2 regions of the Colwellia sp. E150_009 genome follow, and region 1 is predicted to be linked to the other one. Evidence: predicted binding sites of a transcription regulator. Region 1 holds the regulator's gene; the other holds the start of a gene.

Region 1 (8,355 bases):
CTCTTGAAGTGTTATATTAAAGGGAATTTATATGGTTAATTGATGATTAGCAAATATTTCTACTAAGCCCATTATGTTATTTCTCAGTCAGGGGGAAATAACAGACGTAGAGCTGAGCGATTCTTGTCTTGTTTATATAGGGTCAGTTGATCTTTGCTGATTATTTTTTGTTATTGAAAATAAAAAAGCCTTTCTCAAAGAGAAAGGCCTGAAATGCTCGCTTTATGGTCTTGTTAATCAAGATTCTTATTATTTATATGCAGAAGTATTTTTATTATTAATCAGTGCTTCTTTGTTTCGCAGGTATTTTATAGCAAAGCAATTTCACCACTGCAACAACTTTAATAGAGTATAAACTCGACGATTTTCTTCGTAGTTGGTTTATTTTAACTTTAATTCTAGCTAAGTAACTGATTGTTACATAAATTGACAATATCAAACAAAATGTAACAAAATAGAAATCTTTTTTTTATGTTAGGGTCTTTATCATGAATATAAAGGAATTGATTTGGCGCATGGATTCATAATACTGCCAGTGTTAGAATATGCGCCATAAACTGCTTGTTATGTTAGTAATTGAAAATGAGCACAAGTAGACGATGAGTGAACGAGAGGATTTATTGGTGACCGAATTAAAAAATGATAACTATTTACGTGCGTTGTTAAAACAGCCAGTAGATTACACCCCAGTTTGGATGATGAGACAAGCTGGCCGCTATTTACCTGAATATCGTGCAGTACGTAAAGATGCAGGTGACTTTATGTCAGTATGTCGTGATGCTGACCTAGCCTGTGAAGTGACTATTCAGCCACTACGTCGTTTTCCGCTTGATGCAGCCATTTTATTTAGCGATATATTAACGATTCCTGATGCGATGGGGTTAGGTTTATATTTTGAAACAGGGGAGGGGCCGAAATTTGAACGACCTATTACCTGTAAAGCTGATGTAGATAAAATTGGCATGCCTGACCCTGAAGTTGAATTACAATATGTTATGAACGCAGTTCGTACTATTAAAAAAGAGCTTAATGGCAGTGTACCATTAATTGGTTTTTCTGGTAGTCCTTGGACGCTTGCAACCTATATGGTTGAAGGCGGTAGCTCAAAAAGTTTTACAAAAGTAAAAAAAATGATGTTTGCAGAGCCACAAACTCTACATTTATTACTTGATAAATTAGCTGATTCAGTTATTTCATATTTAAATGCACAAATTGCTGCTGGCGCACAATCGGTGATGGTTTTTGATACTTGGGGTGGCGTATTATCACCACGTGATTATAAAGAATTTTCTCTACAATATATGCACAAAATTGTTGATGGCTTAACAAGGCATAATGATGGTAGACAGGTACCTGTTACATTGTTTACTAAAAATGGTGGTATGTGGTTAGAAGATATTGCTGCAACTGGTTGTGATGCGGTTGGGCTTGATTGGACTATTGATATTGATAATGCCAAAGCCCGCGTTGGTGATAAAGTGGCATTACAAGGTAATATGGACCCTTCTATGTTATATGCACCATTACCGCGAATTGAACAAGAAGTGGAAAAAATATTGGCAGGTTTTGGTCACGGTGGTACAGGGCACGTATTCAACTTAGGTCATGGTATTCATCCTGATGTGAATCCTGAACATGCAGGGCATTTTATTGAGTCTGTACATCGCTTAAGTAAACCATACCACAAATAAAATTTACTAGAATTAGTATAATTTACGCGTAAAAAAGTAGCGAGTTAATGTACACTTGCTACTTTTTATATATTCACTATTTGTTGTTAGTCTTCGTCTATATCATAGGCACTAAAATCAGTAATACCTTTTTCTTCTAATATGCGGCGGACACTAGCAGGTAATTTTTCATCATTATCTTTAGCCAAATCCTCATCATCAGGTAAAGGTTGGCCAGTAAATGCATGTAAAAAGGCTTCGCACAACAATTCACTATTAGTTGCATGGCGTAAATTATTTACTTGGCGTCTAGTACGTTCATCGGTTAATACTTTCAATACACGTAAAGGAATTGAGACTGTAATTTTTTTTACTTGCTCACTTTTCTTACCATGCTCGGCATAGGGATTAATATATTCGTCATTCCACTGAGCCATGTAAATTCCTCTGTTACTATTGTTGTTTAAATTGATTTCATTACTGACGATTACTTTTTGATTATGAAAATAAATTGACCAGCATATAATTTTTAATTCTTTATAATGCAATTCTACTGGTTGCAGAAAATCAGTCAAGTAGAAGTTTAGATGTCTAAAAAATCTTGACCTAAATAGCTAAAGTGTTTAGAGTTATAGACGTCCAAACATCCAAATAAATTTAATACGTTTGTTAATGAGAAAAAGGAATAAAAATGTCAACTGCTAAGATCACTAATATTACCACATCGGCAGTGCGCGCTGGTATTAATACTGATACGCATCATGGTGCTGTTGTTGCTCCTATACATTTATCTAGCACTTTCTCATTGAAAGGATTTAATGACAAACGAGAGTTTGATTATTCTCGTACAGGTAATCCAACACGCGCATTATTTGGCCAAGCTATTGCTGATTTAGAACAAGGAAGTGTTGGTGTGGTTACTAGCACGGGAATGTCGTCAGTATTGCTGCTTTGTCAGCTGTTATCAGCTGATGATTTAGTTGTTATTCCACATGATTGTTACGGTGGGAGTTTCCGCCTATTCACTCACTTAGCAAAGCGTGATCAATTTAAACTCGTTATAGTTGATCAAAATGATCAAGATGCGTTAACAAAAGCATTAGCAAAAAAACCTAAGTTAGTCTTATTAGAAAGCCCAAGTAATCCTTTATTACGTTTGGTAGATATAGAAGAAGTAACGAAACTTTGCCATGATGTTGGCGCGTTAGTGGCTGTTGATAATACCTTTTTATCTCCAGCTATACAGCAGCCATTAACTTTAGGCGCAGATATAGTTTTTCATTCCACCACTAAATACATTAATGGTCACAGCGATATTGTTGGGGGTGTTTTAGTAGCCAAAGAGCAGTCATTAGGTGAAGAATTAGCGTGGTGGGCAAATTGCATTGGTATTACAGGCAGTGCTTTTGATAGTTTCTTAGCTTTACGTGGTTTGAAAACTTTACCTGTGCGCATTAAACAACATCAACAAAATGCAGCACAAGTGGCTGAGTTTTTAAAAGATCATCCGGCAATTGACGCGTTATATTACCCGGGTCTAAAAGAACACCCTGACCATGATATTGCCAAAAAACAACAAGCAGGTTTTGGTGCTATGTTAAGCTTTGATATTAAAGGTGGTGTTGAATCAGTGAAAAAGCTATTTGCTAATTTAACACTATTTACCTTGGCGCAGTCTCTCGGTGGTGTAGAAAGTTTAATTTGTCACCCATCAACTATGACTCATGCGGGTATGGAAGAAAGTGCGCGACTTGAAGCGGGCATCAGCGAGTCATTAATAAGAGTTTCCGTAGGTATTGAAGACATTAATGACATTTTAGCAGATTTAGCTTACGGCTTAGAACAAAGTCAAATTTGCTAGGTTTATTTTTAGCTAAGCTACCACTACTACTATTTTATAGAATAAAAAATGACAGAATTACAGACACCAAAAAATAAATTAGAAAAGCATGCTATCAATGTTCATAAGTTTGGCGGTAGCTCGTTAGCTAATGCACAATGTATTGAACGTGTTTTGGAGATAATTCGTCAAAATTGTCAGTTAAATGATATTGTTGTTGTTTCTGCTAATGGCAAAACCACGGATTATTTATTTACGCTGCTTAATCTCGCGGAAGAGGGAGATTTTAACGAGTCTTTAGCTGAATTACAGGCGCAGCAATCAACCCTAATTAGTGAAATATTAAACAAAAATAACGCAAAGCAATTAACACAGCTGTTATTAAAAGACATCGTTCAGTTAACGCAATGGTTATCTAGTGATTTTGTTCAACACAGAAATGATATTTTAGCGTTTGGTGAGCTATGGTCAGCTCGGTTACTCTCAGCTTTACTTAACGAAAAAATTTGCCCCAGTAACGCCATTGACGCTCGCGATTTTTTGGTGATTGATAACGAACAATCTTGCACAGTTGATCATGCGTTAAGTAGTGCCCAGCTTAAAACACATTTACAGTTTGGAAAATTAGCGGTAATTACTGGTTATATAAGTCAAGATTCTCGAGGAAAAACCTGTACTTTGGGCCGCAATGGTAGTGATTATTCTGCTACCATTATGGCGTCATTAGTGGGCGCTTTTAATGTTACCTTGTGGACAGACGTTGATGGGATCTATAGCGCAGACCCTCGTGTTGTTCCTAATGCGAGAAAACTACATCGCTTACCTAATGGTGTAGCTAAAGAATTGGGTCGACTTGGTAACCCTGTGTTACATTCAAAAACATTAACCCCATTAGTTAACGAAAGCTTGTCTCATCATTGTCATTTGCATGTAGCGAGTAGCTTTGATGCGAAAGTATCGGGTACTGAAATTGGTAAATTTGGCCATATTGCCAAACAAGAACTGTCAGTTACGTATTTGAATGATCTTATATTAGCGCAATCAGCTAGTTTTCTTGGAGATAAAGCGGACCGAGTTTTGAACGAGTTTTTTCCTATTTGTGCTGATATTGAACAAGGCTTTGTTGTTATAAATCAATCACAGCAAAAGGATCTGAGTCAATGGCTAGCTAGTCATGATGTAGAGGTAACTTTTAAACCTATTGCCATTATTGCTGCTGTTGGTTATAACGTTGCACAGCGGGGTGATGTTAAGGCTCGTTTTAAACGTTCATTAAAAAGTGCGCAGCCATTGTGTATAGTAAACAGTAACAATAATCACAGTGTTATTGCTCTTTTATCCGAGCCATGTAGCACTGAGTTATTGAATAATGTGCACCATGATATTGTTAAAGACTCGCGTCATATTGGCTTGGTAATTGCTGGGTTAGGTAATATTGGCGAACGCTTTATTGAATTATTACCCGCGCAATTAAATCGTATTTATGCCTTAGAAAATATATATTTGGTGGGTTTGCTTTCATCGAAAAAAGCCTTGATTAATAATGACGGTATTGATGTCAATCAGGCGTTAACATTATTTAAACAAGATGCCCAACCGTATGATTATGAGCAATTGTTGTCGTGGTTAAGTAACCATCCTTATGATGATTTAATTGTTGTTGATATTACGCCAAGTGAAGAGTTTAGCTTACTTTATCAAGACTTTTTCAAACAAGGAATTCATGTTATTGGTGCCAATAAGTGGGCCGCATCGTCCACAACTGAATATTACAATCAGTTAGTAAATACCGCGGACAAACATCAGAGTTTGTGGTTGGGTAATACGACTGTTGGTGCAGGTTTACCGATAAATTATGCCATAGCTGATCTTAATAATAGTGGTGATACCATTACTGCGATTGCAGGAATTTTTTCAGGAACATTATCTTGGCTATTTGAAACATATGACGGTTCAGTTGCTTTTTCTACGTTACTCTTAAGTGCCCTAAAACAAGGTATTACCGAACCAGATCCACGTGAAGATTTATCGGGTCGTGATGTACAACGTAAATTACTTATTTTAGCGCGCATGGCAGGCTTTGAATTATCGTTGGACGATATTGAGTGCATTAATTTAGTGCCCGAGCCATTGCAGAACGTGAGTAAAGATGAATTTTTGGCAAGAGCCAATGAATTAGATGATTACTTTGCCACAGCTTTAGCAAGTGCCAACAGACAAGCATGTTGTATACGTTATGTTGCGCGCTTAAATGTTAATAACTTAGGCAAGATTCAAGCTAAGGTTAGTTTAGAAGTATTGCCAAATGGTGATGCATTTGCCAATTTGACACCTTGTGACAATATTTTTCAAATTAGCAGCTATTGGTATCAAGAAAACCCATTAATTATACGTGGTCCTGGCGCAGGACGAGATGTTACTGCGGGCGGGCTACATTCAGATCTAGTGAACATTTGTCAGCAATTAGCTCACAAGCACAACCAAGTTAAAATAAAGGGGATAAACTAATGAGTTACAGCCATGCAAGACAAGTGGAAGCATTAAATCGAAGTCTAAGTGAAATCAGCAAAGACGTGCAGGTATCATTTGAATTTTTTCCACCTAACACGCCAGAAATGGAAACAACACTGTGGAATTCAATAGAGCGCTTAGCGCCGTTAAAGCCTAACTTTGTCTCGGTAACCTATGGTGCAGGCTCTGGAACCCGCGATAGAACACATGACATAATTAAGCGTATTCAACAAGATACTGCTTTACTTGCTGCGCCACATTTAACGTGTATTGATGCAAACCGCGAAGAGTTAGTACAAATAGCCAAAGATTATTGGGCAAGTGGTGTACGCCATATTGTTGCATTACGGGGCGATCTGCCTAATAGTGATGAAAAACCTTCTATGTATGCTTCAGATTTGGTTGAACTATTACGTGACGTGGCAGACTTTGATATTTCGGTAGCTGCTTACCCAGAAGGGCACCCTGAAGCGCCTAACCCACAGTTTGATTTACTTAACTTGAAACGTAAAATTGATGCGGGCGCTAATCGTGCCATCAGCCAATTTTTCTTTGATATTGAATCTTATTTACGATTTAGAGACCGCTGTGTAACTGTTGGTATAGATGTTGAAATTATTCCAGGAATTTTACCGGTAACTAACTATAAAATGCTGGAGCGTTTTGCTGGTTTAACCAATGTTCATGTACCTAGTTGGATGCCTAAAATGTATGAGGGCTTGGAAGATGATGAAATGACACGTCGCATGGTTGGAGCAAATATTGCTATGGAACAAGTTAAAGTACTTAACCGAGAAGGGGTTAAAAACTTCCATTTTTATACATTAAATAGAGCAGAATTAACTTATGCGTTATGTCACACTTTAGGTATACGTCCACAAAAATAAGTCATAAATATTGTTTATAATACAAACTAAAAGATAGAAGGCATAAGGAAATGCCTTTGAAAAATTAATATTCATTAACTATTGCTATTCTATTGTTCATCTTGATTAGTTCTATTTTTTCTAGCATTATGGTATTTATTTCTTTAAATAAATAATTCGCAAATAAATGGCTAAAGCGCATAAGCATCAAACCCACTATACTCGTCAAACTCAGGTTTTAGTTTCAAAAATCTATGGGCGGAGTGTACATAACGATTCAGTACTTGATAATGCGATTAAGTATTATGAACATCATGAGTTTGTTGCCTCAGATGCTAAGATAACCCCTGAAAGTGAAACCTTAAATAAGTTACAACAAAAAGAACGTTACAATCATCTACTTGCTGTTTGCAATGAAATAATTGAATTGGCTGAAGGGGATACCTTTGAAGAAAGTAATCGGAAATCTGCTCAGTTGCTTGGTACTATTCAATTGCTTAGCCCTACCGAAGGTAAGAAAGTTGCCGAAAATAACGAGCAATGTAAAGCATTATATAAAGCAATATTAAGTTTACGATTACTTGATAGATTATTGTTAACAAATGGAATAAATGAACCCTATATTCTGAAAGTATTAACAGAACTTGAAGGAAAGTCGTTTATGGAACTTGATACGGATGCTCGTCTTCGTTTTACTGAGCTTGTTAAAATTCCACTTGTTATGGCTGCCTTATTGCAAGATATTGGGCATAATCATGCTCAAGCACAAACGATTTTACGTGGCGCTGATGGTAACCTAGACCCACATAGAACTTTACCAATAGAAGATAGAAAAAAATTATTACAAATTAATCATAAACACACACTTGATTACATCTCAAACGGTATTGGCATTCCCAGTTATAACGGAAACTCTAAAGCTGATCGAACTCGTTTCATAGTAGACGAGCAACTAAAGCATCGATTTGTAAAAGTATTAATAAAAAGTAGCTTTAATGCGAAACAAGGGGTTGGTAACTTGTTAAAGGTTCCTCAAATTTATGTGTCTATTATTTTATCGACTAAAGATAGCTATAATTATAAAGTGTTACCTAAAGTATTTCAGGTATTAAATAAAAATGCTGAATTAGGCGCATGCTCGCAAAAAGTGGTTGATGTACTCTATCAAATTACTGGCATGTTCCCTCAAGGTTACGGTGTTATCTATATGCCAGAAGATGAAGTTGGTCAGCTTGCAGATTGTTATGAGTACGCTATTGTTAATAGGCTTTATCCTCACAACCCTGAGCAGCCTTTATGTAGAATTGCGACACGTAAACTAACTTTCATTGGTTATGGTCATAATATTGAAGTAAAGAAACAAAATAATTTATATTTTCCTCATATGGCAAAGAAAATAGCTAAGTTAAGTAAAGAACGTCTTAATGAAATTCTTGAATTGTTAGCCTCAAATTACCAAGAAAGACAA
Region 2 (8,355 bases), on a different contig from region 1:
TTGTTAGATAAATCAGTAAAACAATCAACATTACATAAAATATCTAAAGCCTTAAATGAAAAAAATACTGTGATAAATGATCTCCACATTTGGAAAATAGCAGCAGCACATCAAGCCGCTATTCTCAAGGTAACATCAAATGAACCTCTAAAAGCAAAAGAATATAAACATATATTAAAAAATTTATTACCCAACCTCTCGCACATATCAATTGAAATAGAACATACTAAAAATAAGTTACAAGAAAGCTGATACTCATGGAACAACTCAGTTGTTGTGATAATTAAATCAACAAAACGGTGTTATGCAGGAAAGCCACTCGTCGATGAATACAGATTAATATACAATGAAATCACGTTTAAGTTTAGAATTAAAAGCCCTAAACTTAAGCGTAAAAAATCCAAGAGCAAAAGCTACTGCTCTCCATTAAATAGTTGACATAGTTCAAAACGAAACAGGCCAATTATATGAACTCAAGAGCAGCCCTAAGAAACCTGATCAGATCACGACGGCAAACACTTTCTATAGAAGAGCAACAACAGGCAAGCAAACATCTTGCTCAACATTTGTCTACTCACCCTAAAATAAAATCAGCACAAACTATTGCACTTTATTTAGCTAATGATGGTGAACTTAACCTCATGCCTTTTATTGAATGGTGTTGGCAACAAAACAAACGTGTTTATTTACCTGTTTTACACCCCTTTTGCTCTGGCCATTTACTATTTCTTTTATTTGAAAGAAACACAAATATGGTCAAGAACATTTATGGAATTGATGAACCTACCCTAGATGTAACCAAAGTATGTCCTTTAGCGCAGCTTGATGTGTTATGTACTCCCTTAGTTGCTTTTGATTCAGCTGGCGCTAGATTAGGTATGGGCGGCGGATTTTATGATAGAACGTTAGCAAATTGGCAACAGCATCCTATTTATCCACTTGGTATTGCACATGATTGCCAACAAGTAGACAAAATTCCAGTTGAACATTGGGATATTCCATTGCCTGAAATAACCACTCCATCAAAACGATATATGTTTCATGTAACTTAACACTTATGAAGTTCAGGATAAGTAGCAAGCAGATTTGAAAAAATCAAAATGTTTTTTTCATGTAAAAAACTATGCACTCGTCAATATTCACTTCCTCCGATAACTCGTTACTTATCTCTATGCACAGTGCTATAATCTACGCCATTCTGATACTGGTAACTTATCTCTTCTACAAGGCATAATAATGACTCAAGATGAAATGAAAAAAGCTGCGGCAATAAAAGCCTTAGAATTTATTAAAAATGACACCATTGTGGGTGTTGGTACAGGCTCAACAGTAAATTACTTTATTGATGCTTTAGCAACAATTAAGCATAATATTGTTGGTGCCGTGTCAAGTTCTGATGAATCTAGCAAACGCCTCAAAGCACATGGTATTGAAGTATTTGATCTTAACAATGTTGATGTATTAGACATTTATGTGGATGGTGCTGATGAAATTACCAAACACATGAGCATGATCAAGGGCGGTGGAGCTGCTCTTACCCGCGAAAAAATCGTTGCAGCAGTGGCTAAACAGTTTATTTGTATCGCAGATGATTCGAAACAAGTAGAAATACTCGGTAGTTTCCCTCTGCCCGTTGAAGTAATCCCTATGGCCCGAAGCTACGTTGCAAGAGAGTTAGTTAAACTTGGTGGTGACCCTGAATATCGACAAGGCGTTATCACCGATAACGGTAACGTTATTCTGGATGTACATAACTTATCTATAATTAATCCTAAAAAGCTAGAAGCCGATATTAACGCTATTGTTGGTGTAGTAACTAATGGCTTATTTGCTAATAGAGGCGCCGATATACTGATACTTGCTGGTGACAACGGCGTAAACGTTATCCAATAAAAATTTTATTAATAAATACATAACCATGTAAAAAAGCAAATATTTAGTCTTTTAAGCTAAATATTTGCTTTAGAGTTTATACACTATATGGTATCTTTATCTCAATTATAGATATCTAGCCATCTAAACGTTTCTATTTAGCTGACTTTTATTTAACTTAAATTTTTATTAACAATATAATACCAACTTAAATAAGCGAAGCCATTCACATGACAACAAACAAAAATTCATTAGCAAAAAACAAGATCAAAATTCTTTTACTTGAAGGGGTCCATCAAAGTGCGCTTGATGAACTAGAAGCAAAAGGTTATACAAATATTGAGTATATTAAAACATCACTTTCTAACGATGATTTGATTGAAAAAATAGCTGATGTACACTTTATCGGTCTTCGCTCGCGCACTCAATTAACAGAAGAAGTATTAAGCCATGCTAAAAAATTAGTTGCCATTGGTTGTTTTTGTATTGGCACAAACCAAGTTGATATCAAAGCAGCTCAAAAACTTGGTATTCCTGTATTTAATGCCCCATTTTCTAATACACGTTCTGTTGCTGAATTAGTATTAGGCGAAACACTATTGTTGTTACGTGGTATTCCAGAAAAAAGTGCAAAAGCACATCGCGGTGTATGGTTAAAATCAGCGGCAGGTTCATTTGAAGCCCGAGGTAAAACCTTAGGTATTATTGGTTACGGACACATTGGTACTCAACTTGGCATTTTAGCAGAAACGTTGGGTATGCGTGTTCGCTTTTATGATATAGAAACAAAACTACCTTTAGGTAATGCTAGCCAAGCCCCTTCTTTAGATGCGCTGCTAGCTGAATCTGATGTGGTTAGTTTACATGTCCCTGAAACACCACAAACAAAAGATATGTTTGGTGCTGAACAATTTGCAGCAATGAAAACAGGTGCTATTTTTATTAATGCTTCTCGAGGCACTGTTGTCGATATTGATGACCTTGCACAAGCCTTGTCAGATAAGAAAGTAGCAGGTGCGGCAATTGATGTATTCCCTGTTGAGCCTAAAGGCAATCAGGAAGAGTTTGTCTCTCCATTACGTGAGTTTGATAATGTTATTTTGACTCCACACATTGGCGGTAGTACAAAAGAAGCACAAGAAAATATTGGTTTAGAAGTAGCAAGTAAATTGGCTAAATACTCAGATAATGGTTCAAGTTTATCTGCTGTTAATTTCCCAGAAGTTTCGTTACCTGAGCATAGATTACCAGGAGAAACGGGAACTAGCCGATTATTACATATTCACCGTAATCAACCTGGTGTGCTCACCAGCATCAACCAAGCTTTTGCAAAAAATAATATCAATATTGCAGCACAATATTTACAAACTGATTCACAAATTGGTTATGTAGTTATTGATATTGAATCTTCTGATAGTGCTCAAGCATTAAAAGCATTAAAAGCGATAGATGGAACAATTAAAGCGAGAGTATTGCATTAATTTCTTTTGACTCATATAAAAGCGAGTGACGAAATCAATTAGCGAATAGTTAACTGTTCTCGAAACTCGTTTTCATTTCTATACACTTTTCTATTTAATTACATAATACTATATAAAGTATTATTCCACATCGGGCTGATTTTCAGGTAAAGCAAGTTGAAAAGCTTCAAGTTTATTACAGTTATCAACAACGCGATTAATATAGGGATAACAACTCATATCTACATTGAAGCGCTTTGCATTGTAAACCTGCGCAACTAAGCATATATCTGCAACCGTTATTTGATCTTTAAAACAATAACACCCAGCGGTTCGCACTAATTGTTTTTCAATGGCATTAAAACCTATTTGCATCCAATGATTTATCCAGTGGGTTTTTGCTTCATTCGTTATTTTTAACTCTGCCGCAAGATATTGTTGAACACGCAAATTATTTAAAGGATGAATTTCACAGGCAATATCTAGTGACAATGCCTGAACTTTCGCCTTTGCTTTACTACAATCGGGATATAATGATAACCCCTGCTGGCTTGATTCTAAATAATCGATTATCGCTAAAGATTGATGTAGAGAAAAATCACCATCAACCAAGGTAGGCACTAATTGATTCGGGTTGACGGTCGCATAATTATTATTATGTTGTTCCCCACCATTCCTCACTAAATGTACAGGAATAGACTCAAATACAATGCCTTTTAAGTGTAATGCTATTCGTACCCGATAAGCAGCAGTTGATCGCCAATATCCATAAAGTTTCATAGTATTCTCCACGCTTTACAATGGATCTTTTAAGCCTTGTATTCAACAACTTTTTGGTCAATAGCCCCAAAGATGCTATTACCATTATCGTCAAACATTTCAATGCGAACATGATCACCAAATTTCATGAACTCAGTGCTAGGTTTACCCTCTGCTATCGTTTCTAGCATGCGTTTTTCTGCTAAACAGCTTGAACCAGCTGAACGGTCATAATTTGAAATAGTACCAGATCCAACAATACAACCCGCTGATAATGGGCGTGTTTTTGCTGCATGTGCAACAATAGTTGGAAAGTCAAACGTCATATCGACACCACAACTTGGTTGGCCAAATAACGTATGGTTAAAATGTGTAGTGAGCGGTAAGTGCAATTTAGCGCCATCCCAAGCAGTACCTAATTCATCAGGTGTGATAGCAACTGGAGAAAAAGCACTTGATGGCTTAGCGCTAAAAAAGCCAAATCCTTTTGCTAATTCTCCAGGTATTAAATTACGTAAAGAAACATCATTAACTAACATCAGTAATTTAATATGTTCCACCGCTTGTTCAGCTGAAACCCCCATCGGTACGTCATCAGTCACTACGGCAACTTCTGACTCAAAATCAATACCATAACTTTCACAAGCGACATAAATATCATCACGAGGACCAATAAATGCATCAGACCCACCTTGGTACATTAAAGGATCTGTCCAAAATGTTTCTGGCATTTCTGCATTTCGAGCTTTGCGCACTAGTTCAACATGGTTTACATAGGCACTACCATCTGCCCATTGATAAGCTCTAGGCAAAGGTGATTCGCAAGCTGCTTGGTCAAAATCGATAGCATTAGGCATTTCACCATTATTTAATGCCTGATAGATACACGCCAATTGAGGTGATGTTTCAGGCCAGTTATCCAATGCGCTTTGTAAAGTAGGCGCTATGTCAGCCACAGTAACCGCTTTATCAAGATTTCGACTAACAACCACTAATTGTCCGTCACGGGTGTTATTTTTAAGGGTAGCTAATTTCATGTAAAACCTTCTCGTAAAAACAAGACTAATATAGAAAGCTAATTCTACGAGTATTTATCTAAAAGCGACAAGCAAATACAAAATAGAGCCAAGTAAATGATGGCAAAAATTCTTTACATGTTTTTTTCCACTTTAAGCGATACAAAAAAGTTTACATTAAACTAAACCGCCATGAATTCCTTGGAGGAAATAATTTCACTTTACCTGATCATCAGTAGATGTGAGCCTGCCTAACAATGAATATTCCGTATAGTCAAAACTAAATTAGGCAGAATTAAATTGTATTTTCAAAGAATAGTTAAACCTGATCCCAATATTTATGACTCTAATATTTACTATATTTTAACGGTTTTCTTATTTATATCATATTCACGTAGCTTGTTAGCAATAGCGGTATGGCTCAAGCCCAACTTTTTAGCTAACTGTCTTGTACTTGGATATGCGGGGTAAAGTTTACGTAACAAATCTGCTTCAAAGTTTTTCACTGCGGCATCAAGAGTGCCTTCAAACTCTTGTTCTAAGTAACCATGTTCACGTGTATAAGCAGGTAGCTGTAAATGACTCACCTCAATTTCTTCACCTTCAAGTAAAGAAGTAGCTCTGGTTAACACATTTTCTAACTGCCTAACATTACCAGGCCACGGATAATGTTCAATAAAATCACGGCATTCATCTGTTAGTTTTAAATTAACTCGTCCAATTTGTTGCCCTGCATGCGAAATAAAAAACTCTGTTAGCGGCAAAATATCACTACGGCGTTCTCTTAAAGGCGGAATATTCAAGCCAAAAACATTTAATCGATAATACAGGTCTTCTCTAAACTCGCCTATGGAGACTAAATGAAGTAAATCTTTATTTGTTGAGCTAATAATACGAACATTGACGGTCACTTCTTGTTCTGAATTCACTCGTCTAAAGCTTCCGTTTTGAATAACTCGTAATAATTTACTCTGCAGTTTAGTTGACATTTCTCCTACTTCATCAAGAAAAACACTACCGCCATCAGCAAGTTCAAAAATACCACGTTTGCTTTTTTCTTGATCTTTTTCACCGACACCAAACAATTCAGATTCGGCTACATCATCTGGTAAAGCCGCACAATTGAGTGTCATAAAAGGCTGTTCAGCACGTTCACTAGCGGCATGGCAGGCTCTTGCTAATAACTCTTTACCTGTACCTGTTTCACCAATAATTAAAATAGAGGAATCAAGTTGAGACATCCGTTTAGCTTCTCTAATCACTTTTCTCATACTTGTACTACTTGCCTGAATACCTGAGAAAGTGTTTTCATTAGGCTGCTTGAATGCATTAATCTGTTGCCCTAAACGAGCCTCAGATTTTAGAATTAACACGGCACCAGCTAATATTTTATTTTTATTATCCGTGCTGCTTTCATTAGCAACATGAATCGGCATAATATCAGCGACAAAATCTTCATTTTGAAACTTTAAGCGGCGGGTTTGTGCTAAAACATCATTACCATCTAACCAGCGAGTAAAATTAAAACCTTTTAACCAATTACTAATGGGTTGTCCTTTAATTTCTTCATCGCTACTTTTCATAATACTGGCAGCAATATTGTTTACAATACGAATATTACCTTTGGAATCAAGTGAAATAAAAGGGTCAGGAAAAGTTTTAATTAACGTAATAAGTTCATTTTGTTCACGCTCTGATGGCATATAAGGAGCTGTTCTTACATCACCTACCCCTTCTAACAAACGTAATTGAGGCATAAAAGTTTGTAAATCTGAAAAATCGAGGTCGGGGATATTAATAAATATTCTTCCCTGCTCTTTTAACTCAATTCCGCGAACATTGATCTCATGTTCAACAAAGATACCTAAAACTTTTTGTCCCATACCAACACGGTCATGACACGTAATTTCCAAACGCATGTAAACAACCCTTTAAAAGATCAAAGAAAACATTGTAAACTAATTTTTACAATAAAAAAGCCTTAATAAGCGATATTATTAAGGCTTTTTATAATATCACTGTAAAAAGCGTAAACGAGTTAGCACAGTTATGGCTAATACATCACATTAGTTGATCTGTTTTTGCTGCGCATATAAAGTCATTTTTATGTAAACCGCCAATAGCATGTGTCCACCATGTAACAGTTACTTTACCCCATTCAAGCAAAATGGAAGGGTGGTGAAATTCAGCTTCTGCAAGCTCGCTTACTTTATTAGCAAATGCCCATGCTAGTTTATAATTTTTAAATGTGTATTCACGCTCTAGCATCATTACGTTATTACGTACTTCTGGTACCCAATCAGGAATTTGTCTTATAAGTTGTTTCAATTCATCACCACTTATTTTGGGTGCATCCACATGACATGCTTCACATTGTTGTGTTGATAATTCTTTATTCATTTGTATTCCTTAATTAGGGTTAACTTACGCAATCTTTTTAGGTGGAAATCTAGCATCAAATAAACCAAGTCTTCTAGCTTCTTCAACTAGTGCCATAATGTCTTCTACAGTGAGTTCTCTTATACTGTCTAAATCACTCACTTTATTCAGCATGAAGTAAACAGGTTGCATAATATCAATGCGATACGGCGTTCTGAGCACATCAATAACATTGGCTTTATTTAAAGGTTTTCGCTCAACACTATTATCGGTTAATGCATATTCAGTCTCACTGGGAGAAGATAATATGCCACCACCATAAATTCTCAGCCCTTGGGGTGTATCAAGTAAGCCAAATTCAATAGTAAACCAATATAAGCGAGCTAAAAATACCCGTTGTTCTTTGGTTGCATTCAACCCCATTTTTCCATAGGCTTGGGTGTAATTAGCAAATGAAGGATTGGTTAATAGTGGGCAGTGACCAAATATTTCATGAAATATATCAGGCTCTTGTAAATAATCTAATTCTTCTTGGCTACGAATAAAAGTTGCTACAGGAAATTTTTTTTCTGACAACAATTTAAAAAACTCACCAAAGCCAATAAGGGCGGGAACAGGATAACACTGCCAACCTGTTGTCGCTTGCAATACTTTGGAGACATCGCCAAGCTGTGGAATGCGGTCAGTAGGTAATTGTAACCGTTCTAATCCATCAAAATATTCATCACAAGCTTTGTTGTGTATATGTGAAAGCTGACGAGATATCAGCGTATTCCATGTTTTATTTTCTTGTTCAGACCAATGAATTATACCATTTTCATCTGCATGCTTGGAAACATACTTGGTGCCTTTTGACATAACTACAACCT

What was found. The regulator MetJ, encoded in region 1, represses methionine synthesis genes. The targets are predictions, from matches to a motif close to TAGACGTCTAGACGTCTA.
Region 2: serA (phosphoglycerate dehydrogenase) is a predicted target of MetJ. The motif match lies at 2,010-2,027, and genes of this name have one in related genera.

Annotation. Positions count from the first base shown of each region.
Region 1 covers NZ_JBHFOM010000019.1:2,984-11,338, reverse strand. Annotated here, with positions in the region: gene hemE (uroporphyrinogen decarboxylase) at 624-1,691, shown strand; gene metJ (met regulon transcriptional regulator MetJ) at 1,778-2,107, opposite strand; gene metB (cystathionine gamma-synthase) at 2,362-3,531, shown strand; gene metL (bifunctional aspartate kinase/homoserine dehydrogenase II) at 3,580-6,018, shown strand; gene metF (methylenetetrahydrofolate reductase) at 6,018-6,908, shown strand; gene ACE1OF_RS10115 (hypothetical protein) at 7,075-8,355, shown strand, end outside.
Region 2 covers NZ_JBHFOM010000038.1:26,896-35,250, reverse strand. Annotated here, with positions in the region: gene dmeF (CDF family Co(II)/Ni(II) efflux transporter DmeF) at 1-252, shown strand, start outside; gene ACE1OF_RS15035 (5-formyltetrahydrofolate cyclo-ligase) at 468-1,052, shown strand; gene rpiA (ribose-5-phosphate isomerase RpiA) at 1,237-1,893, shown strand; gene serA (phosphoglycerate dehydrogenase) at 2,103-3,353, shown strand; gene maiA (maleylacetoacetate isomerase) at 3,474-4,112, opposite strand; gene ACE1OF_RS15015 (fumarylacetoacetate hydrolase family protein) at 4,142-5,128, opposite strand; gene tyrR (transcriptional regulator TyrR) at 5,464-7,026, opposite strand; gene ACE1OF_RS15005 (4a-hydroxytetrahydrobiopterin dehydratase) at 7,169-7,507, opposite strand; gene phhA (phenylalanine 4-monooxygenase) at 7,532-8,344, opposite strand.